DNA from 3 places in the Micromonospora sp. NBC_00898 genome. Region 2 is predicted to be linked to each of the others. Evidence: riboswitches for the same ligand, from Rfam matches in the RefSeq annotation. Region 2 holds a riboswitch; each other region holds the start of a gene.
The links. A riboswitch is a leader RNA that binds a small molecule or an ion and turns the genes downstream of it on or off. The one in region 2 is predicted to bind cyclic di-AMP.
Positions count from the first base shown of each region.

Region 1: it holds a riboswitch for cyclic di-AMP, as region 2 does, so the genes downstream of both, OG799_RS26075 (coiled-coil domain-containing protein) here and OG799_RS28540 (NlpC/P60 family protein) in region 2, are expected to answer to the same signal.
Region 3: it holds a riboswitch for cyclic di-AMP, as region 2 does, so the genes downstream of both, OG799_RS12935 (transglycosylase family protein) here and OG799_RS28540 (NlpC/P60 family protein) in region 2, are expected to answer to the same signal.

Region 1 covers NZ_CP108775.1:5,368,709-5,375,724, reverse strand. Annotated here, with positions in the region: gene OG799_RS26085 (helix-turn-helix transcriptional regulator) at 88-417, opposite strand; gene OG799_RS26080 (carbonic anhydrase) at 647-1,318, shown strand; gene OG799_RS26075 (coiled-coil domain-containing protein) at 1,396-2,418, opposite strand; cyclic di-AMP (ydaO/yuaA leader) riboswitch at 2,423-2,553, opposite strand; gene OG799_RS26070 (SHOCT domain-containing protein) at 2,963-3,178, opposite strand; gene OG799_RS26065 (metal-sensitive transcriptional regulator) at 3,319-3,618, opposite strand; gene OG799_RS26060 (heavy-metal-associated domain-containing protein) at 3,733-3,942, shown strand; gene OG799_RS26055 (hypothetical protein) at 3,978-4,943, shown strand; gene OG799_RS26050 (heavy metal translocating P-type ATPase) at 4,958-7,016, shown strand, end outside.
Region 2 covers NZ_CP108775.1:5,866,181-5,872,997, reverse strand. Annotated here, with positions in the region: gene OG799_RS28550 (NlpC/P60 family protein) at 1-708, shown strand, start outside; gene OG799_RS28545 (N-acetylmuramoyl-L-alanine amidase) at 771-2,801, opposite strand; cyclic di-AMP (ydaO/yuaA leader) riboswitch at 3,033-3,168, shown strand; gene OG799_RS28540 (NlpC/P60 family protein) at 3,182-4,216, shown strand; gene dcd (dCTP deaminase) at 4,259-4,837, opposite strand; gene OG799_RS28530 (pyridoxamine 5'-phosphate oxidase family protein) at 4,916-5,476, shown strand; gene OG799_RS28525 (zinc metalloprotease) at 5,545-6,528, opposite strand; tRNA gene OG799_RS28520 (tRNA-Gly) at 6,782-6,817, shown strand, end outside.
Region 3 covers NZ_CP108775.1:2,649,497-2,656,512, forward strand. Annotated here, with positions in the region: gene OG799_RS12915 (ATP-grasp domain-containing protein) at 1-112, shown strand, start outside; gene OG799_RS12920 (M4 family metallopeptidase) at 620-2,656, shown strand; gene OG799_RS12925 (DUF899 family protein) at 2,711-3,148, opposite strand; gene OG799_RS12930 (DUF4253 domain-containing protein) at 3,087-3,827, opposite strand; gene OG799_RS12935 (transglycosylase family protein) at 4,101-4,772, opposite strand; cyclic di-AMP (ydaO/yuaA leader) riboswitch at 4,769-4,942, opposite strand; gene OG799_RS12940 (LLM class flavin-dependent oxidoreductase) at 5,510-7,016, shown strand, end outside.

The DNA of each region.
Region 1 (7,016 bases), 500 kb from region 2:
GGTGAGATTACCGTCGCGGCGCCCGTCGCGCGGTGACGGGAGCGCCCGGCCGCCCGGGACCCGCTGCCGTGTCGCGGGACGGTCGGGTCAGGACCCGGCGGCGGGTTCGGCGGTGAAGAGGGCGAGCAGGGCGCCGACCTGCTGGTCGGCCTCGGCCGGGTGGCGGAAATGGCCGCTCGGGTTGATCGTGTACTCGTTGCGCCGGCCCACCCGGGTGCGGCGCAGGTAGCCGCCCGCTTCCAGGTCGGCGACGATGGCCTGGGCGGCCCGCTCGGTCACCCCCACCTCGTCGGCGACGTCGCGCAGCCGGGCGGTGGGGTTGCGTGCGATGGCCAGCAGCACGTGCCCGTGGTTGGTGAGGAACGTCCAGTTCCGGCTGCTCCCGTTCTGGCCTGCTGTCGTCGCCATGTGCGTCATCGTATGGCCCTTCGTTCGGGTTTCTCGGCCCTGCCTCGCCCGGGCGGCGCGGGGGCGGCCCGGCCGCGGTGGCCGTACTCGTCCCGCGGTCAAGTCCCACTCAACGTATGAAATCCGTATCACGTAAATCTTGACGTACCTTTGCCTGCGTGTGACGGTTGGTGGCGAGGCCGCCTCCGCCGCCGGCCGGGCTGACCAGGTCGTTTCGCGCGAGGACGAGGTGAGGTAATTGACCCCGACCACTCCGGAGCAGGCGCTCGCCGAGCTGCACGCCGGAAACCAGCGGTTCGTCACCGGCGTCCCGCGCCACCCCAACCAGGACGCCGGCCACCGGGCGGCCGTCGCCGACGGTCAGCACCCCTTCGCGGTGGTCGTCGGCTGCTCCGACTCCCGGCTCGCCGCCGAGATCATCTTCGACCGTGGGCTGGGTGACCTCTTCGTGGTCCGGACCGCCGGCCACACCACGGGCCCCGAGGTGCTCGGCAGCGTCGAGTACGCCGTCACGGTGCTCGGCACGCCGCTGGTGCTGGTGCTCGGGCACGACTCCTGCGGCGCGGTGCAGGCCGCCCGGGAGGCCGTCACCACCGGCCGGGCCCCCGGCGGCCACCTCGGCGCGTTGGTCGACGCCGTGGTGCCCAGCCTGCGCCGGGCGGCGGCGGAGGGCGTAGAGGAGATCAACGGGATCGTCGACATCCACATCGCGCAGACCGTCGAGGCGCTGCTGGCCAACTCTTCCGTCCTGGCCGCTGCGGTGGCCGCCGGGCGGTGCGCGGTGGTCGGCATGTCGTACCGGCTCAGCGCGGGCGAGGCGCGGACGGTGGCCACGGTCCCGGCGGGTGCGGCAGCCGCGCCGCCACCCGCGCAGGTCGAGCGCGCCGCGCCGACCACCGTCGGCGGCTGACCTCCCTACGATCACGACGGCCGAGGGGCCGCCCCGCGGTTCGGCGGGACGGCCCCTCGGCCCGGTTGCCTCGTCGGTCAGAGCAACGACATGTGCACGTGGTCGGTGTGGTTGGACGGCCCGCTGTAGGACTTCCAACCGGTCGCCGGGAACCAGATCTGCCGATTCCAGATCACGTAGTAGATGCCGAGCCGGTCCGCGTTGCGGATCAGGAAGGCGGCGACGTTGTTGCCGTACATCCGGGTGTCGTTGTTGTGCCAGGGGGCGAACCCGCTGTTCTGCAACGACCAGTCGCAGGCCCGGCCCTTCGGATGCTCCCACGGCCCGCCGGGCCGGTAGCAGCCGACGAACCGGTTGAAGCCGGCCCGCTTGACCTCCTTGTACGCGTGCAGCGTCCGAGGCGTGATGCAGCCGGAGGTGGTGGGGTCGTTCTCGCTGCACGACTCGGGCTTCCAGTCCCCGTCGGCGGTGCGACCGGGGCCGATCCGGGCGACCGGCGAGGTGGCCGAGACCAGGCCGCCGGTGAAGCCCTTGCCGCCGACCAGGGCGAGCGCCTTCTCCGCCGCGTTCTTCTCCCGAGCCATCGCGTTCGTCAGCGTCTGCTGCGCGCGCACCTCGGCGTCGAGTGCCAGCTTGGCCTGCTCGGCGCGGGTCTTGGCCGCGTTGACCTCGGCGAGCTTCTGCGCGTTGACCATGTTCAGCTCGTCGAGGGCGGCCGCCCGCCGGACGAACGAGTCCGGGGTGTTGCTCTCCAGCAGCACGGCCACCACGCCGATGCGGCCGGTCCGGTACGACTGCGCCGCGATCTTGCTCACCTGCGGGCGCATGGCGTCCAGCTGACTCTGCGCCGCGCGTACCTCCACCGCCAGTTGGAGCTGGTGTTGCTTCGACTGCGCCAGTTTGGTCTTCGCCTGCACGTAGCCGCGGTTGGCCGCCTCGATGGCGTCGGTGATGAGCATCGGCTCGCCGTCCTCCGCGTGCCCCGAGGGGGTGGGGGGCGTCGTCGGCGCCGCGATCGCGGGGGCGGGGCCGACGACGACGGCGAACGCGGCGAGCGCGGCCACGACGGGTGTCAGCCAGCGGCGCAGGGGTGCCGTCACAGTGTTCCCTTCCGTCGACCGCCGACCGAGTTAGCTGACGGGTTCGGGACGGAAGTGGCCCCTACCGCTGGCGCGGATTCACCCCAGGTACCTGGTTCCCCGGTTCGCCGTACGGCGATTGGGCGGCGGCACCGCAGGCGCCGCTGCGCGCCTTCGGCGGTGACCGGCAGCGAGGTTACCCGAGAGGCGTGCCGAGGATCTACGTCCGTAAGCCGACTAAAGCGGTAATTCGACGGCCAGTGCCGTGACCAGCATCGCGTTTGGCGCGGACGGTCACGCTGCGGAGTGTCGCCGTACGGCGTCCGTGCTCGTCTGCGGTCCGGTCCCGCCGCCGGGTGACCCCCGCCGCCCACCCGGGCCGGCGCGAGGATCGGTTGGCCCGCGGAGGCCCGCCCCACCCAGCGGTGGGGAGTCGCTCGCCCAACAGGCGCGGATTCACAACACCCACCGCAAACCCGGCGCCGGGGCCGTGCGCGGTCCGGGCGCCCGGCGGCCTCGGTCGGCCCGGCGCCCCGGGGTTGCGGTGCCGGCACGGCGGCGTGGGTCAGGCCAGGCCGGCGCGACGGCGCCGGTACTCCTCCTCGTCGATCTCGCCACGGGCGTACCGGTCGTCGAGGATGCGGCGGGCCGAGGAGGTGCCGGTCCCGTCCCGGCCGCCGCCGGTCAGTCGGACCACCAGCCACACCAGCAGCACCAGGACCGCCAGCCCCACCAGCGACCAGATCCACATCCAGCCCATCATCGGGCCGTTCCGCATCATGGCTGCCCTCCCCGTCGTGCGAGGGTCGGCCGGTCCGACGCGCCGAGGGCTCCGGTACCGGTCGCCACCTCGACCTTACGGTGGGCGGGGCGCGGCGGAGCCGGGTCGAAAGGACCCGGCGCACGGGTCGCAGGTCCCGGTCAGCCGCGCTTCATCAGCCGGCCGACGGCGGCCATCATCTCGCTGGCCATCTCGTCGGCCCGCCCCTCGGCGGCGCCCTCGTGCATGCAGTGCCGGGCGTGCCCGTCGAGCAGGCCGAGGCCGACCTTGTCCAGGGCGGCCTGGATGGCGGAGATCTGGGTGAGCACGTCGATGCAGTAGCGGTCGTCCTCGACCATCTTCTCGATGCCGCGGACCTGGCCCTCGATGCGGCGGAGCCGGGCGAGGAGCTGGTCCTTGCTGGCGGTGTAGCCCCGGGTCGGGGTCGTCGGTGCGGTCATGAGGTCCAGGATAGCGTACCCCTCGGGGGTATGGTACGGTCCCATCGTTGCCGATACCCCCACCGGGTACAGGTAGCGGAAGAGTAGGCTGAGCACGGCGGAAGGGGAGTTGCGATGGTCACCACCACCTACCAGGTCCAGGGCATGACCTGCGGGCACTGCGTCAGCTCGGTCAGCGCCGAGGTGGGCGCGATCCCGGGCGTCAGCGACGTCCAGGTGGACCTGGCCTCCGGGCAGGTCACCGTCACCAGCGAGAGCCCGTTGGACACGGACACCGTCCGCGCCGCCGTGGACGAGGCCGGCTACGACCTCGTCGGGGCGTGACGGGTCTGAGGACCCGAAGGAACCGAGGTACCACGATGAACACGGCGACGAAGCTGAGCGGCTTCGCCCTCGGCCTCGCGGCGGTGTTCGGCGCGGCGTACGGGGTCGGCCAGGTGGCCGGCCCCGACACCCCCGCCGCCACCAGCCGCCACGATGCCACCGACGCCGGTCACACCGACGGTGACCATCCGGCCGGCGCCGCCACCACCGACCACCTGCCCGGCGGACTGCTCGTCTCCGACCGGGGCTTCACGATGCAACCGATGACCGCACCCGCCGGGGAGTTCGCCTTCCGGATCACCGGCCCGGACGGCGCGCCGGTCACCCGGTACGACGTGGCGCACGACAAGCGGATGCACCTGATCGTCGCCCGCCGCGACCTCTCCGGCTTCCGGCACGTCCACCCGGAGCTGGTCGCCGACGGCACCTGGCGGGTGGCCTCGCCGCTCGCCGGCCCCGGCGTCTGGCGGGCGTTCGCCGACTTCACGCCGGCCGGCGGGCAGCCGCTGACCCTCGGGGTCGACGTCACCGTCCCCGGTGCGCTGGACGCCCGGCCGCTGCCGGCGCCGGCCGCCAGCACCACCGTCGACGGCTACACGGTCACCCTGGCCGGCGCGCCGCAGCCCGGTCGCACCGCCGAGCTGACCCTCACCGTCAGCCGGGACGGGAAGCCCGTCACCGACCTCCAGCCCTACCTCGGGGCGTACGGGCACCTGGTGGCGCTGCGGCAGGGCGACCTGGCGTACCTGCACGTCCATCCGGACGGCGCACCCGGCGACGGGCGCACCCCGGCGGGGCCGGCGGTGACCTTCTACGCCGAGGTGCCCTCGGCCGGCAGCTACCGCCTCTACCTGGACTTCCGGCACGGCGACGCGGTGCACACCGCCGAGTTCACCGTCGTGGCCGGCGACCCGGGCGCACCGGCGACCAGCGCGCCGGCCGCCACCACCGCACCGACCGCCGACGCCGGGCACGGCGAACCCGGTCACGGGCACAATTGACAGGAGGTGCCGCGATGACATCGACCGCCAAGTCCCTGCCGGTCGCGCCGAATCTGATCGAACTCGCGATCGGCGGCATGACCTGCGCCTCCTGCGCCGCCCGGATCGAGAAGAAGCTCAACCGGATGGACGGCGTCGAGGCCACCGTCAACTACGCCACCGAGAAGGCCACCGTCCGGTACGCCGACGAGATCAGCCCGGCCGACCTGATCGCCACCGTGGAGAAGACCGGGTACACGGCCGTCGTACCGCCCCCGCCCGCGTCGGCCGGGACGGAAGCCGTCGCCGAGCCGGTGGACGAGCTGCGCGGGCTACGTACCCGGCTGTGGATGTCGGTGGCCCTCGCGGTGCCGGTGGTCCTGCTGGCCATGGTGCCGGCCTGGCAGTTCGACTACTGGCAGTGGCTGTCGCTGACCCTGGCCGGCCCGGTCGTGGTCTACGGCGGGCTGCCGTTCCACCGGGCCGCGTGGATCAACCTGCGACACGGCGCGGCCACCATGGACACCCTGGTGTCGCTGGGCACCCTGGCCGCGTTCGGCTGGTCGCTCTGGGCGCTCTTCCTCGGCGATGCCGGCATGCCCGGGATGACCCACCCGTTCCGCTTCGACATCACCCGCACCGACGGCGCCGGCAACATCTACCTGGAGGCGGCGGCCGGGGTGACCGTCTTCATCCTCGCCGGCCGCTACTTCGAGGCCCGCTCCAAGCGGACCGCCGGCGCCGCCCTGCGCGCCCTGCTGGAACTGGGCGCCAAGGACGTCGCGGTGCTCCGCGGCGACCAGGAACTCCGCGTCCCGGTCGACCAGCTCGCGGTGGGGGACCGGTTCGTGGTCCGTCCCGGCGAGAAGGTCGCCACCGACGGCGTGGTCGAGGAGGGCAGCTCGGCGGTCGACGCCAGCATGCTCACCGGCGAGTCGGTGCCGGTGGAGGTCCGGCCGGGTGACACCGTGGTCGGCGCGACCGTCAACGCGGGCGGCCGGCTGGTCGTCCGGGCCACCCGGATCGGCGGGGACACCCAGCTCGCCCAGATGGCGAAGCTGGTCGAGGCGGCGCAGACCGGCAAGGCGGTCGTGCAGCGGCTCGCCGACCGGATCTCCGGGGTCTTCGTGCCGATCGTGATCGCCCTGGCCGTCGGCACCCTCGGCTGGTGGCTCGGCACCGGGGCGGGGCCGACCGCCGCCTTCACCGCCGCGGTGGCCGTGCTGATCATCGCCTGCCCGTGCGCCCTCGGCCTGGCCACCCCGACCGCCTTGCTGGTGGGCACCGGCCGGGGCGCCCAGCTCGGCATCCTGATCAAGGGCCCGGAGGTGCTGGAGTCGACCCGCCAGGTGGACACCGTGGTGCTGGACAAGACCGGCACCGTCACCACCGGGAAGATGACCCTGGTCGACGCGCGCCCCGCCGTGGGAGAGGACCGCGCCGAACTGCTGCGGCTGGCCGGCGCGCTGGAGGCCGCCAGCGAGCACCCGATCGCCCAGGCCGTCGCCGTCGGCGCGGCCGAGGCCGGGGCGCTGCCAACGGTGACCGGCTTCGCCAACGTCGAAGGGCTCGGCGTGACCGGCTCGGTCGAGGGCCGCGAGGTCGTCGTCGGGCGGCTCCGGTTGCTGCGGGAGCGGGGTCTGGACGTACCCGAGGAGGTCGTGCGGACGGTGACCGACGCGGAGGCCGCCGGACGGACGGCGGTCCTCGCCGGCTGGGACGGCCGGGCCCGCGGGGTTCTCGCGGTGGCCGACGTGGTCAAGCCGACCAGCGCGGCGGCGGTCGCCCGGCTGCGCGAGCTGGGACTCACCCCGGTGCTGCTGACCGGCGACAACGCGACCGTCGCGAAGGCGGTGGCCGCCGAGGTCGGCATCGACGAGGTGATCGCCGAGGTGCTGCCCGCCGACAAGGTCGACGTGGTGCGGCGGCTCCAGGGCGAGGGACGGACCGTGGCGATGGTCGGTGACGGGATCAACGACGCCGCCGCACTCGCCCAGGCCGACCTGGGGCTGGCCATGGGCACCGGCACCGACGTGGCGATCGAGGCCTCCGACCTGACCCTGGTCCGGGGTGACCTGACCGCCGCCGTGGACG
Region 2 (6,817 bases):
GCGCTCGCCATGAACCGGGTCGGCGACCTGGCCTCCCGCTACTACATGCAGGGTCCGTCCCAGGAGGTCGGCGCTCTGCTGGTCGACGCCAAGCCCGGGACGCTCGCCGAGCAGCTCACCATCCTCGACCGGCTGGCCGCCGAGCAGCGCAAGCAGGTCGCCGGGGTGCTCGCCATCCGCGACAAGTACAACCGCGAGAAGCAGAAGCTGGACGCGCTGATCGCCACACAGGTCAAGCAGCGCGACGAGATGGCGGCGAAGAAGAAGCAGATCGACGCCGAGATCAAGCGGCTCACCGCCTCGCTGCCGAAGACCACGGTGAAGGTGGCGGGCTGTCCGACCATCAACGGCGTGGTCAGCAGCGCCGCGCAGACCGCCATCCGGGTCGCCTGCCAGCAGGTCGGTGACCCGTACGTCTGGGGCGCCACCGGGCCGAACTCGTTCGACTGCTCCGGCCTGACCCAGTACGCCTACAAGGCGGCGGGCATCTCCCTGACCCACTTCACCGGCGCCCAGTGGAACGAGGGCAGGGCCGTCTCCCGCACCGACGCCCGCCCCGGTGACCTGGTGTTCTTCTACAGCGACCTGCACCATGTGGGCCTCTACCTCGGCAACGGCCTGATGGTGCACGCGCCCCGGACCGGCAAGCCGGTCCAGGTGACGCAGGTGAACTACATGCCGGTGGCCGGCTACCGCCGGGTCACCTGATCCGATCCGACGACGAAGGCCCCCGGTCAGCTGACCGGGGGCCTTCGTCGTGCCGCCGGGGACTACTCTGGTGAACCCACCGCCGCCGGCAGGATGAGCACGTCGTCCAGGTTGGCGAACATCACCCGGTGACCGAACTGCATCTGCACGTACTGGTTCTCGCCCCGGACCACGGTCCGGTCGCCGGGGGCGGAGCCGTCGAAGGAGACCGCCCGGTAGTACTCGCCCGGGAGGACGCCGCCGAGTGCGTACCGCTGGCCCGCCGCGAAGGTGTACTGCAACGGCGAGATGGTCTGGTACGGGATGGTGGCCGGGTAGGCCGCCCGCTCCGGGTAGGCCCGGCCGTACACCGGGATGGTGGCCTTGCCCGGCTTGGGCGTCACCACGAAGCCCTGCGCCCACTTGGCCGTGGGGGCCGACGCCGGGTTGAGGAACCAGGCCTTCTGGCCGAGGTACCAGATCGCGGTCCAGTCACCCTGGACCTCGGCGAGGGCGTACGTCTGGCCGGCCGAGGCGCGGGCGCCGTGGTCGGAGATGTACATGGTGTCCGGCGTGCCGTTCGGCCGCAGGCCGCGATCGTTGACCAGCGGGGCGGACTCGCTCGGGGCGGTGTGCAGGATGACCGAGGAGGAGCCGCGCAGCGGGCACGGCACCGCCGGCGGCGTGGGCTTCGGCACGCCGGGCGGCTGCTGGTTGCAGCCGAGGAACGCCGGGCGGTTGGTGGCGTAGTCCGGGTCGATGGTGACCAGGCCGGTGTGCGGCGTGCCGGTCGACTGGAACGGCGCCTTCATCAGGTCGAAGTAGTGCGACCAGTCCCAGTACGGGCCCGGGTCCCAGTGCATCCCGGCCACGTTCCCGGGGAGGATGCCCGGCACGTTGTCGTGGCCCAGGATGTGCTGCCGGTCCAGCGGGATCTGGAAGCGCAGGGCCAGGTGGCGGACCAGCTTGGCCGAGGTCCGGTACATCGCCTCGGTGTACCAGGTGCCGTGCCCGGCGAAGCCCTCGTGCTCGATGCCGATGGACTTGGCGTTGACGTACCAGTTGCCGGCGTGCCAACCGACGTCCTTGGCCTTGATGTGCTGGGCGACGTAGCCGTCCACCGAGCGCAGCGTGTAGTGCCAGCCCAGGTAGGTCTTGTCCTGCACGAGCTTCACGCTCGGGCCGAAGTAACCCTCGGTGTCGTGGATGACGATGTACTCGATCTTCTGCTGGGCGGGCCGCTCGCCGAGGTCGTGGTTGCCGTAGTCGCCGGAGTTCGGGCCGTACTTCTCGTACGGCGCGGGGATCCACTCACAGGCCAGGCGGACCGGGCACTCCAGCCCGTCCGGCCGTTCGGCGCGGCGCAGTCCGAGCTTGTGCAGCCCGGACTCGTCCGGCGTCACCGCGGTGGCGGCGAGGGTGACCCGCTGGCCGTCGTCGGTGGTCCGGCTGGCGCCCTGGCCGATCTGGTCGTACACCTCGTCGGCGAAGGCCGCCGCGGCGTCCTCGGTGTCCGCGCCGGAGTAGCGGGCCACCGCGCCGTACCAGGCCGCCGGGTCGCTGCCGGCGCCGACCGGCGCGGCCAGTTCTTTCTGGTACGACGCCAGCAGCGCCGCCCCGCCGCGGATGTTGGCCGCTGCGTCGGTGCGCAGCGTCTCCTCGGCCGCCCCGGTGAGCGCGGCGGCGGCGTCGAGGGTCTGCAGGGAGGCCTGCGGCAGGAGGTCCCCCGGGGTGGCCGCCGCTGCGGTGTCGACGACCAGGGGCCGGGACTCGTCGCCCCGGGGGTCCTCGTTCTCGTCGACGTGTGCGCTGGACGGCGTGGCGGCGACCTGTTCGGCGTCGGTCAGGTGCATCGGCCCATAGCCGCCGCTGGTGCTGGGCTGGCCGGGGTGGGTGTCCCAGCGGGATTCCAGGTACGACACGCCGAGCAGGACGCTCTCCGGCACGCCGTACTCGGCTGCTGCGGCGGCGTACTGCTGTTGGCGGTCGGTGGGTCCGGTCGGCCCGGCGTCGGGTTCGGCGGCGACGGGTCCGGTGGTGAGGAGAACGGTGGCCGCCGCCACGGCGGCGGCGAGCAGAGCTCGTCTGGTTGGGGGCACTGGCGAACGGAGCATGGAACCTCCAGATCGGGCGGAAGTCACTGCGTGCTCACCCTCGCCCCACGCATGGCGCTGGGTCAATACCTTTCCCCGTGATGATGTTGAGTGAAGGAAACCTTCACCGCGCCGATCGCCGGGAACTTCGGTACGGAGTGTCACGGCGTCGTGGGTTGCGGATCGATAACGGAGATCTCTACTCTGGTCAATCGTCGACCGATGTATGCACCGCCCAACCGGGGTGGTGACGGTCCGACACCGCCGAGTCGCCTCCGGGCGAGCCGGGGAACCAGGTACCTGGGGTGAATCCGCGACACTGCGGTAGGGCGGCTCCCTTCCCGTCCGAACCCGTCAGCTAACCCGGTAGGCGGTCAGCGAAGAAGGAGTACGGAAGCCCGGTGGCACACCATGCCCCGCGGCGACCGTCGGTCCGGTCGGTCGACCGGACGACGGCTGCGCCGCGTCCACGCTGGTCCCGCTTCACCACCGCACTCGCCGCACTGGCCGGCACCGCCGTCATCCTGACCGGCGGCGCCACGGCGGCGCACGCCGACCCGTCGGTCGCCGAGATCGAGCGCCAGATCGACCAGGACTGGAACAAGCTCGAACCGATCATCGAGCAGCACAACGCCACCCGTCAGGACCTCGCCGTCAAGCGGAAGCAGGCCGACGCGCTGGCCAAGCAGATCGCCCCGCTGCAGCTCCAGGTCGACCTCGCCATGGGTCAGGTCAGCGGCCTCGCCGCCGACGCGTACAAGGGCGAGCAGCTGTCGACGGTGAACGCGCTGCTGGGCAGTCGCTCCCCGGCCGACGTGGTCAACAACCTCGAACTGCTCGACCGCTTCGCCCACCGTCAGCAGCAGCAGGTGAGTTCCGTCGTCGAGCTTCGCGACCAGCTGGCCGCCAAGAAGAAGCCGCTGGACGAGATGGTCGCCCAGCTGGCCCGCACCGAGGCCCAGCTCGCGGCGAAGAAGAAGCTGATCAACGCCGAGATCGCCAAGCTGGACAAGCTCCGGCTCAAGGTCTACGGCAACGGTGGCGGCGGCCCGCTGCGGCCCGCGCCCTGCCCGTCCGGCTATCCGGGCGGCCCGGCCGGCATCGCGGTCAAATTCGCCTGCGCCCAGATCGGCAAGATCTACGTCTGGGGCGCCGCCGGCCCGGACCACTACGACTGCTCCGGCCTGACCATGGCCGCCTGGGCCAAGGCCGGCGTGTCGCTCCCGCACAACGCCCGCCAGCAGCACGACGTCACCCGCCGGGTGAGCCGGAGCGAGCTGCGCCCTGGCGACCTGGTCTTCTACTACAGCGACCTGCACCACGTCGCGATGTACGTCGGCGGTGGCTGGGTGGTGCACGCCTCCCAGTCCGGCAAGCCGATCACGATGAAACGCGTCGACGACGGCCAGATCAACAGCTACGGCCGACCGGGCTGATCCGCCGGAAGGGGCTCCCGCGCCATGGGGGCCCCTTCGCCGTCAGCGGGTCGGCCAGGTGCGCCAGTTCTGCCAGGACCGGCTCGGCGTCGGACCGCGCTGCCCCTGGTAGCGGGAGCCGTAGACCGCCGAGCCGTACGGGTGCTCGGCGGGCGAGGAGAGCCGGAAGATGCAGAGCTGACCGATCTTCATCCCCGGCCAGAGAGTGATCGGCAGGTTCGCCACGTTGGAGAGCTCCAGCGTGACGTGGCCGGAGAAGCCCGGGTCGATGAAGCCGGCGGTGGAGTGGGTGAGCAGCCCGAGCCGACCCAGTGAGCTCTTCCCTTCGAGGCGGCCGGCGAGCTGGTCGCCCAGTGAGATCACCTCGAGCGTCGACGCGAGCACGAACTCGCCCGGGTGCAGCACGAACGGCTCGCCCTCGGGCACCTCGACCATCGAGGTCAGGTCGTCCTGCTGGACCGCCGGGTCGATGTGCGTGTAGAGGTGGTTGTTGAAGACCCGGAATAGCTTGTCCAGGCGTACGTCGATGCTGGACGGTTGCACCAGCGTGGGCTCGAACGGCTCCAGCGCGAGCGTGCCCACCTTGATCTCGGAGACCAGGTCGCGGTCGGAGAGCAGCATCCGAACACCATAGCGACCGGTACGGGTGACCTGCGTGTCGGACTGCGCGTTCGTACGTGTGTTCGATAGAATGTCGGCATGGCTTCCTGGTCCGAATTCGCCGCCGACGAGCCCCGCCTCGCCGACGAGATCCGCCTTCTCATGCAGCAGTACGGGCCGGGCTTTGGCTATCTCGCCACGGTCCGCGCCGACGGCGGCCCCCGCGTCCACCCGGTCTCGCCGGTCATCACCGACGAGGGGCTCTTCTGCTTCGTCCTCGACTCGCCCAAGCGCCGCGACCTCGAACGCGACGGCCGCTACGCGCTGCACTCGTTCCCGCCCGAGGAACGCGACGACGAGGCGTACGTGGCCGGCCGCGCCCGGCCGGTCACCGACCAGGCCCGGGTGGCCCGGGTCGCCGAGATCGGCCGGGCCGCGCCGCAGGTCGACTGGCGGCTGTTCGAGTTCACCGTCGACGTGGCCATGCTGACCCGGCGCGACCAGGGCGGCGCGGCCGATCCGGTCGACGGTTCCGCGGCGCCGGCGGTGCAGGTCTGGTTCGATCCGCGGGCGGGCGCGCCCGCGCGCCGGGTCGGCGCCACCGCAACGGAGGGCCGGCGCGGCCGGCACGGGTTCGACACCCGCCGTCCGGCCGCCTGAGGCAGCGGAAACGCCGGTGCCGGCCCCGTCCGAGGACGGAGCCGGCACCGAGTCGCCGTACGGCTGCGTTACGCCGCGCGGTAGGCGTTCCACGCGGTCAGCATGCGGCTCGCCTGACCAGGGGTGAACTGGTACATGCACGAGTCGTAGGTGTAGTCCATGAAGTTTGTGATCGGGTCCAGGCCGGCCGTGGTGCAGGTGTCCCGCCCGGTCGGGCACTGGAACGCCGGCGACGACTCCGCCGGGGTGTCGGAGACGCTGTCACCCGAGCCGGAGCAGCCACCCTGGAAGGTGTGGTAGAGGTTCAGCCAGTGGCCGACCTCGTGGGTGCCGGTGTCGCCCTGGTTGTAGTTGGTGGCGGTGCCACCCGGCAGCGACTCGTTCAGTGCGACGACGCCGTCCATGCTGTCCAGCTTGCGCTTCGGGAAGGTCGCCCAACCCAGCAGGTTGTCGCTGAGCTCGCCCAGGTAGAGGTTGAGCGTGCTCTTGCCGCCCTCCCGCAGCGAGGACTTCATCTGCCGCTCGGCCGTGGAGCCCTGGACAATCGGGTACCAGGCGGCGTTGGTCACGTGGTGGACCTTCTGCAGCTGGAAGCTGAACGCGGTCGGTGCGCCGCCGGTCGCACCGGCGTAGGCCTTGTTGAGTACGTCGATCTGGGCGGTGACCAGCGAGTCCGGGATGTTGCCGCCGGCCCGGGTGGTGTCGCGCTGGATGACGTGCACGACCACCGGGATGGAGACGGTGGCCAGCGTGGTGACGCCGGCGCCGGCGCGGAAGTTGGCCCGCTCGCGCAGCGCGGCGGCGAGGTCGGCCTCGCGGTCGCGGACCTGCTTGGCGGTCAGCGTGTTCGGGTCCAGCTTGGCCGAGCCGCCCTTCTTGATCCGGGCGTCCGAGTGGACGTCGGTCGGTTCGGCGCAGGACGCGCCGGGGGCGGCCGAGAAGGCCGAAGCAGCGGGAACGACGCCCACGGCAGCGGTGCTGAGCAGCAACGCGAGGGTCGTCGACGCGACGCCGGCGGTACGCCGGGTCAGCAGGTTGGGACGAAGTCCCATGGGCCCACCTCTTTCTGGCGGCACGACAGGGGGTATGTCGCGCCGTGGCTGAGAACGTGTGGGTGACGTTACAACCCATCGACGGATTTGAGAACGGGTATATATTGCCGCGAGGAAACTTTTCCCTGCCTGGCCGTACGGCGGTGTTTTCAAGATTGTTTCGGGGTCGTTTCGGCGGCGGCGAGGGGTCGGTGGCGCGCCGGGGGTACCTGGATGCACGGGGGCGGTGACCTCAGGTACAGTGGTGCCGCCTGCGGGTGTAGTTCAATGGCAGAACATCAGCTTCCCA
Region 3 (7,016 bases), 3.2 Mb from region 2:
ACGGTGGCGGGTGGTCGAGCTCGGCGACGGCCAGGTCAGCGACCGCCCGGCCACCGTCGACCCGGCGGCGCTGGTCACCGCGCTGAGCCGGGCCCACCTGGAACCGGCCTGACCGGGACGCCGGCGTGGCCCGGGAGCTACGCCCTCGAAGTCGGCGTCGCCCGAACGGCGGGTCCGCGCCGGCGGCACGGCGGATGATCACGGTTCGTTCGGCAGGCAACGACGACCGGTACGGGCCGGAGCGGCGGGCACCTCGCAGGAATACGAAGACGCGCCATCAGCACACAGCGGCATTAGCCGCAGATCGGGTACGCCTTCTCTCGGTGCCGCGAACATAAGGGCTGATCAGGGGCTATTGAAGATCATGGCTTCCTGAGTCATCGATGTCGGCGAGGCGACCGGAAGAAGACGGTTGCCCCGGTCACCCATTGATCTGCACCGCTGCCCGTGTGATCGTGCTGCCACGAGTCACCGCCCCCGGTGGCTCGGGATGATCGGTCAGTCGATCCGGGGCAACGCCGGCAGCCCTGGAAGACCACCATCGCCCGCCCCGCAGCTTGACCGCGGCGCGCGCCCCTACCGGGCTCCGTGCGCCGCCTGAGAACAGGAGCACACCCCCTTGAAGCTCTCACCCCGCCTCGTCGCGCTCTCCGGCGCGGCAGCGGCCGGTCTGGTCGCCGCCGGCACCGCCGCGGCCGTACAGGCCGCGCCCTCCAGCCCCGCCCCCGACGCGGCCCAGGCCCGCGCGCTCGCCGCCAGCTCGGCCAGCGCGCTGGTCGCCAGCCGCCCCCAGTACCTGCACGCCAGCTCGGACGAGGCGTTCGTCCAGCAGCCCGTCATCAGCTCCGAGGGCACCCAGTACGTGCCCTACGAGCGCACCTACAAGGGCCTGCCGGTGACCGGCGGCGACTTCGTTCTGGCGACCGACTCCGCCGGCAACCTGAAGTACGCCTCCGTCGCCCAGCAGCAGAGCATCGGCAGCCTCGCCACGACGCCGAAGCTCAAGGCCACGGCCGCGGAGAAGACCGCCCGCGCCCAACTGAAGACGGTGACCACCGTCGAGGGCACCACGCTGGTCGTCTACACCCTCGACAGCACGCCGGCCCTGGCGTGGGAGACCACCGTCCGGGGCACCACCGCGGACGGCCCGAGCCGGCTCACCGTGGACGTCGACGCCCTCACCGGCAAGGTGCTGCGCAAGCAGGAGCATGTCGTGCGCGGCAGCGGCACCGGCGCGTGGAACGGGCCGAGCCCGCTGACCCTCAACACCACACTGTCGGGCAGCACGTACTCGATGAAGGACCCGGGCGTCACCAACCAGAGCTGCCAGGACGCCGCGACCAACACGACGTTCTCCGGCTCGGACGACGTCTGGGGCAACGGCACGGCCACCAACAAGGAGACCGGCTGCGTCGACGCGCTGTTCGGCGCGCAGACCGAGCACAAAATGCTCTCCCAGTGGCTGGGCCGCAACGGCGCCGACGGCGCCGGCGGCGCCTGGCCGATCCGGGTGGGCCTGAACGACCAGAACGCCTACTACGACGGCACCCAGGTCCAGATCGGCAAGAACACCTCCGGCCAGTGGATCGGTTCGATGGACGTGGTCGCCCACGAGATCGGCCACGGCATCGACGACCACACCCCGGGTGGCATCTCCGGCAGCGGGACCCAGGAGTTCGTCGCCGACACCTTCGGCGCCGCGACCGAGTGGTTCGCCAACGAGCCGTCCACCTACGACGCCCCCGACTTCCTGGTCGGTGAGAAGATCAACCTGGTCGGCAGCGGCCCGATCCGCAACATGTACAACCCGTCGGCGCTGGGTGACCCGAACTGCTACTCCAGCAGCATCCCGAGCACCGAGGTGCACGCCGCGGCCGGCCCGGGCAACCACTGGTTCTACCTGCTGGCCATGGGCAGCAACCCGACCAACGGCCAGCCGACCAGCTCGACCTGCAACGGCAGCGCCGTGACCGGCCTGGGCATCCAGAAGGCCATCAAGATCATGTACAACGCGATGCTGCTGAAGACGTCGTCCTCGTCGTACCTGAAGTACCGCACCTGGACGCTGCAGGCGGCGAAGAACCTCTACGGCAGCACCGGCTGCACCGAGTTCAACACGGTCAAGGCCGCCTGGGACGCGGTCAGCGTGCCGGCCCAGTCCGGCGACCCGACCTGCAGCGGCACCACCACCCCGCCGCCCACCGGCAGCTGCTCCGGCCAGAAGCTGGCCAACCCCGGCTTCGAGTCCGGCGCGGTGAGCTGGAGCGCCACCTCGGGCGTCATCACCAACTCGTCCAGCCAGCCCGCGCACGGCGGTTCGTACAAGGCGTGGCTCGACGGGTACGGCTCGACCCACACCGACACCCTGTCGCAGTCGGTGAGCATCCCGGCCGGATGCCGCGCGACGCTCTCCTTCTACCTGCACATCGACACGGCCGAGTCGGGCAGCACGGTGTACGACAAGCTGACCGTCAAGGCCGGCAGCACCACCCTGGCGACGTACTCCAACGTCAACGCCGCCGCAGGCTACGTCCTGCGGTCCTTCGACGTCTCGTCGCTGGCCGGCACCACCGCCACCATCTCGTTCAGCGGCGTGGAGGACAGCTCCCTGCAGACCTCCTTCGTCGTCGACGACACCGCGCTCAACCTGAGCTGATCGAAGACGCAGCGGCCGGTCGTCGTCCTCCCGACGGCCGGCCGCTGCGCCATGTCAGCCGTAGGTGGGGCGCTGCGGCCAGCCGGGCGGCGAGTCCTCCCAGTCCTCCTGCCGGCCGTACGGGGTGAGGTCGAGGAAGCTGTTGATGAACAGCAGCCGGTCCACCCCCCGCGCCTGGGTGTAGTAGGTGCGGTAGACGTCCTCGCCGCCCCGCAGGAACACGCTCAGCATGAATCCCCGACCCGCCCCGCAGTCGTCCGAGAACGACGTGCCGTGCGAGGAGACGAACGGCAGCGTCCACCCCTTGCGCTCCTTGTACGCCTCGATCTGCGCGAGCGGCATGTTGGACACCGTCGCCCAGCTCACCACAGCGCGAGGACGATCCGCTCCGCCATGTCGCTCAGTCCCGGCCAGCCGGCCGGCCGACCGGTCAGTCCCACCAGAACCGGACGACCTCGGCGTCGATGACGCAGCCGGCCAGGTCCGGAACATCGTCGGCGTCGTACACGCTCATCCCGTCCAGGCAGTAGACCGGGTACTCACAGGCGAACGCGAGTGCGTCCGGCCTGGTGCGGGGAGGACGGGTCATCGCCAACTCCAGACCCGACCGGGTCAGGCTCACCAGCTCGGCACCCCAGCGCTCACCCCAGTACCGCAGCACCGCACCGTGCACCGCCGGCTCCGGGCAGTCGTTCCAGTATCCATAGTCCAGCAGCGTCAGCACCTGCCATCCGCGCGCCGCCTCGACCAGGGCCACCAGCACCGACGCCGGTCGCCCGTCCGGCTCGTAGGGCAGGCTGAACTCGTCGAGCCGCAGCGGCTCGTCGGGCCACCGGTCGAGCATGTCGGCGCGTGTTCCGTCCGGCTGCGACTCGAACGTGCCCTGCGGGTTCAGCAGCGCGACGGCGTCCAGGCCGGCGGAGCGGGCGACTCGCGCCGCCGGGTCGGGCTCCACCAGGCCGTGCGAGGCGTACGCCTCGTCCACCGACGGGATCAGCACCGGCCGCCAGCCGGTGCGCTCGTGCACCGCGCGCAGCCGCCGCCACCAGGCCAGCGCGTCGTCGCCTTCGGCCGGGAAACCCAGCACCCGTACGCCGTCGGCCAGCGGCAGCGGCGCCAGCTCGGGCACGTTGATTCCCAACGCGGCCAACCCGCCCGAGACGTCGTCCACCGTCCGCCCCCATCAGGAGATCATCGGTCGACCGTACCGCAAGCCGCGCGGGGCCGGGTCGGCCTGGAGCAGCAGCGACTCGCGGTCCTCGAGGACCTGGTGCAGGCGCGGCTGAGCCTGGGCGAACACAGCCAGGTCGTCATCGACCTCCGCAGGCTCCCGCAGCGGCATCCACTGCGGGAAGACGCGGAACGCCCGGCCGGGATGCCGGCCGGGCGCTCGTCGCGTGGTGCGGTCGCGGCCTGCCGGGGACGGGCCGCGACCGGAGGTACGTCAGCGCAGGCGAAGCTGCTGACCCGGGAAGATCAGGCCCGGGTCGTCGCCGACCACGCGCTTGTTGCGCTCGTACAGCGCGTGCCAGCCGCCGGCCAGGTCCTGCACGTCGGCGATCACCGACAGCGTGTCGCCCGGCTTCACCACGTAGCTGCCGGAGCCGCCCGAGGCCGGCGCGGTACGCCGGTGGCTGCGGGTCGCCGGCTGGTCGCCGCGCGAGGAGCCGGCCGTCGACTTCGACCCGGAGTCCGAGCGGGACTTCTTCGCCGACCCGGAGTCCGACTTGGACGAGTAGTGCTTGGTCGAGCCGCCCTCCTTGCCGCAGACCGGCCAGGCGCCGATGCCCTGCCCGTCGAGGACCTTCTCGGCGATGGCGATCTGCTCGCCGCGGCTGGCCAGGTCGGCCCGGCTGGCGTACTTCTGGCCGCCGTAGCCGTTCCAGGTGCCCTTGGAGAACTGCAGGCCGCCGTAGTAGCCGTTGCCGGTGTTGATGTGCCAGTTGCCGCCGGACTCGCACTGGGCGATGGCGTCCCAGTTGACGCTGGCCGCGCTGGCCGGTTCGGCCGGGCCGAGGATCGCGGCGGCGCCGGTGGCCGCGCCGACGACGAGCGCCCCGGCGGCGATCCGACGCGGGCCGGTCCGGCGGTGGCGTGCGGTGTATTCAGTTGCCATGGTTTCCTCCACGCCGACGAGGTGAGCTGTCGGGTTCGGGCCGAGGAGCCCGGCCGCCGGTCGGCGGCTTCACCCCGAGGTGTCGAGCACCGAGGAACGTGTGGGTCCCCCGCTCCCGCCTGAGGTCCAGGTACCACCTGGCCGGCGGCGGGATTAGGCGTTGCCGGCCCGTGGTGTCCGCGATCGCGAACGGATACGACGTTAGGAACGGTTTCGGGTGATCGCCCACTTCTTGTGAAGTTCTTCACCCGGCCGGGCGAAGGCGCGGAATTTCGAGTTGCGACACTCCCGAGCGTGCAATAGGGAGGCCGCCGGATGGTTGCCCGGCGGCCTCCTCAGTGGCGGTCAGTACGTCAGGCCGTAACCCTGTGCAAACAGCGGCACCTGCCCGTCACCCGCGTTGATGGGCCCTCCGCGTACGGAGTCTCGCCCACCACCGCGATCGCGGCCCGGTAGGTGCGGTCGATGCCGGTGCCGCGCTGGTTGTAGGTGACTGTCGTGGTCGGACCCGCCGCGGCCCGGATGCCCTGCAGGATAGTGGTGCCCGGGGTGATGTTGCCGGAGGAGCCCTGCCAGGAGATGGTCCAGCGTGAGCAGTGAACGGTCCGGTCGATTCCTCGGGACCGCTGAGCCCCGGGGATCCGGTCCGGGCTACGGTGGCGGGGGCCGCCGGCACGACGCACCGGGCGCTCCCCGGCGGCGACGGACGGCGGAGCGGGCGAGGTGGCGGCGGGAACATGACCGACTACGGGCACGAGTTGATCTTCGGCGGCTTCCTCACCCCCACCGCCGGCCAACCCGAGCAGGTGGTGGCTCTCGCCAAGCTCTGCGAGCAGGTCGGGCTGGACCTCGTCACCTTCCAGGACCATCCCTACCAGCCGGGCCACCTGGACACCTGGACGCTGATGTCGTACCTGGCGGCGGCGACCAGCCGGATCCGCCTCGCCGGTAACGTGCTCAACCTGCCGCTGCGCCAGCCGGTGGTGCTGGCCCGCAGCGTGGCCAGTCTGGACCTGCTCAGCGGCGGCCGGGTGGAGCTGGGCCTCGGCGCCGGCGCGTTCTGGGAGGCGATCGAGGCCGCCGGCGGCCGCCGGCTCACGCCCAGCCAGGCGGTGGACGCGCTGGACGAGGCGGTCCGGGTGATCCGCGAGGTGTGGGCGGCGGACCGGCGCGGCATGGTGCGGGTCGAGGGCGAGCACTACCGGGTGGTCGGCGCGAAGCGCGGGCCCGCCCCGGCACACGACGTGGGCATCTGGGTCGGCGCGTACAAGCCGCGGATGCTCCGGCTGGTCGGTCGGGTGGCGGACGGTTGGCTGCCGTCACTGGCGTACCTGGCCAAGGGGCCCGGGGAACTGGCCGAGCTGAACGCGCTCGTCGACGAGGGCGCCGAGGCGGCCGGGCGGGAGCCGCGGTCGGTGCGGCGGCTGCTCAACGTCTCCGGCCGGTTCGGCCGGTCCCGGTCCGACTTCCTGGACGGGCCACCGGAACAGTGGGTCGAGGAGCTGACCGGGCTCGCCCTCGACCACGGCACGTCCGGGTTCATCCTCGGCGCCGACGACCCCACCGCGATCCAGCTCTTCGCGCAGGAGGTGGCGCCCGCGGTGCGGGAGTTGGTCGCCGCCGAACGCGCCGAGCCCGGCAGCCGGGCCCGGGCCCTCGAGGAACAGCGCGAGGTGGTCGAGGCCGGCGGCGCGACCGCCCTCGCCGTCACCGCCACCCCGGATCCGGGGGTACGGCTGAGCGGGCGCCGCCTCTGGGACGAGACCACCCGCCCGGTGGCGCCGGCCGCGCCGGCCGGGCACGTCTACACCCCGCACGCCCAGGCCGTCGGCGCGCACCTGGTCGACGTGCACGACCACCTACGGCAGGAGCTGGGGCAGCTGCGGGATCTGCTCCAGCAGGTCCGGCGGGGCGCGGTGTCGGCGGACGACGCCCGCGCGGCGCTCAACGAAATGACCATGCGGCAGAACAACTGGACGCTGGGGGCGTACTGCGCGGCGTACTGCACGGTGGTGAGCCAGCATCACGGGCTGGAGGACAATTCGATCTTCCCGCACCTGCGGCGCGTCGACGCCGGGCTGGGCCCGGTGCTGGACCGCCTCGAGGAGGAGCACGTGGCGATCCACGGGGTGGTCGAGGGGGTGGACCGGGCGCTGGTCGAGCTGATCCGGGAGCCGGGTGACTTCAGCGCGGTGCGGGAGGCGGTGGACCTGCTCACCGACACGCTGCTGTCGCACCTGTCGT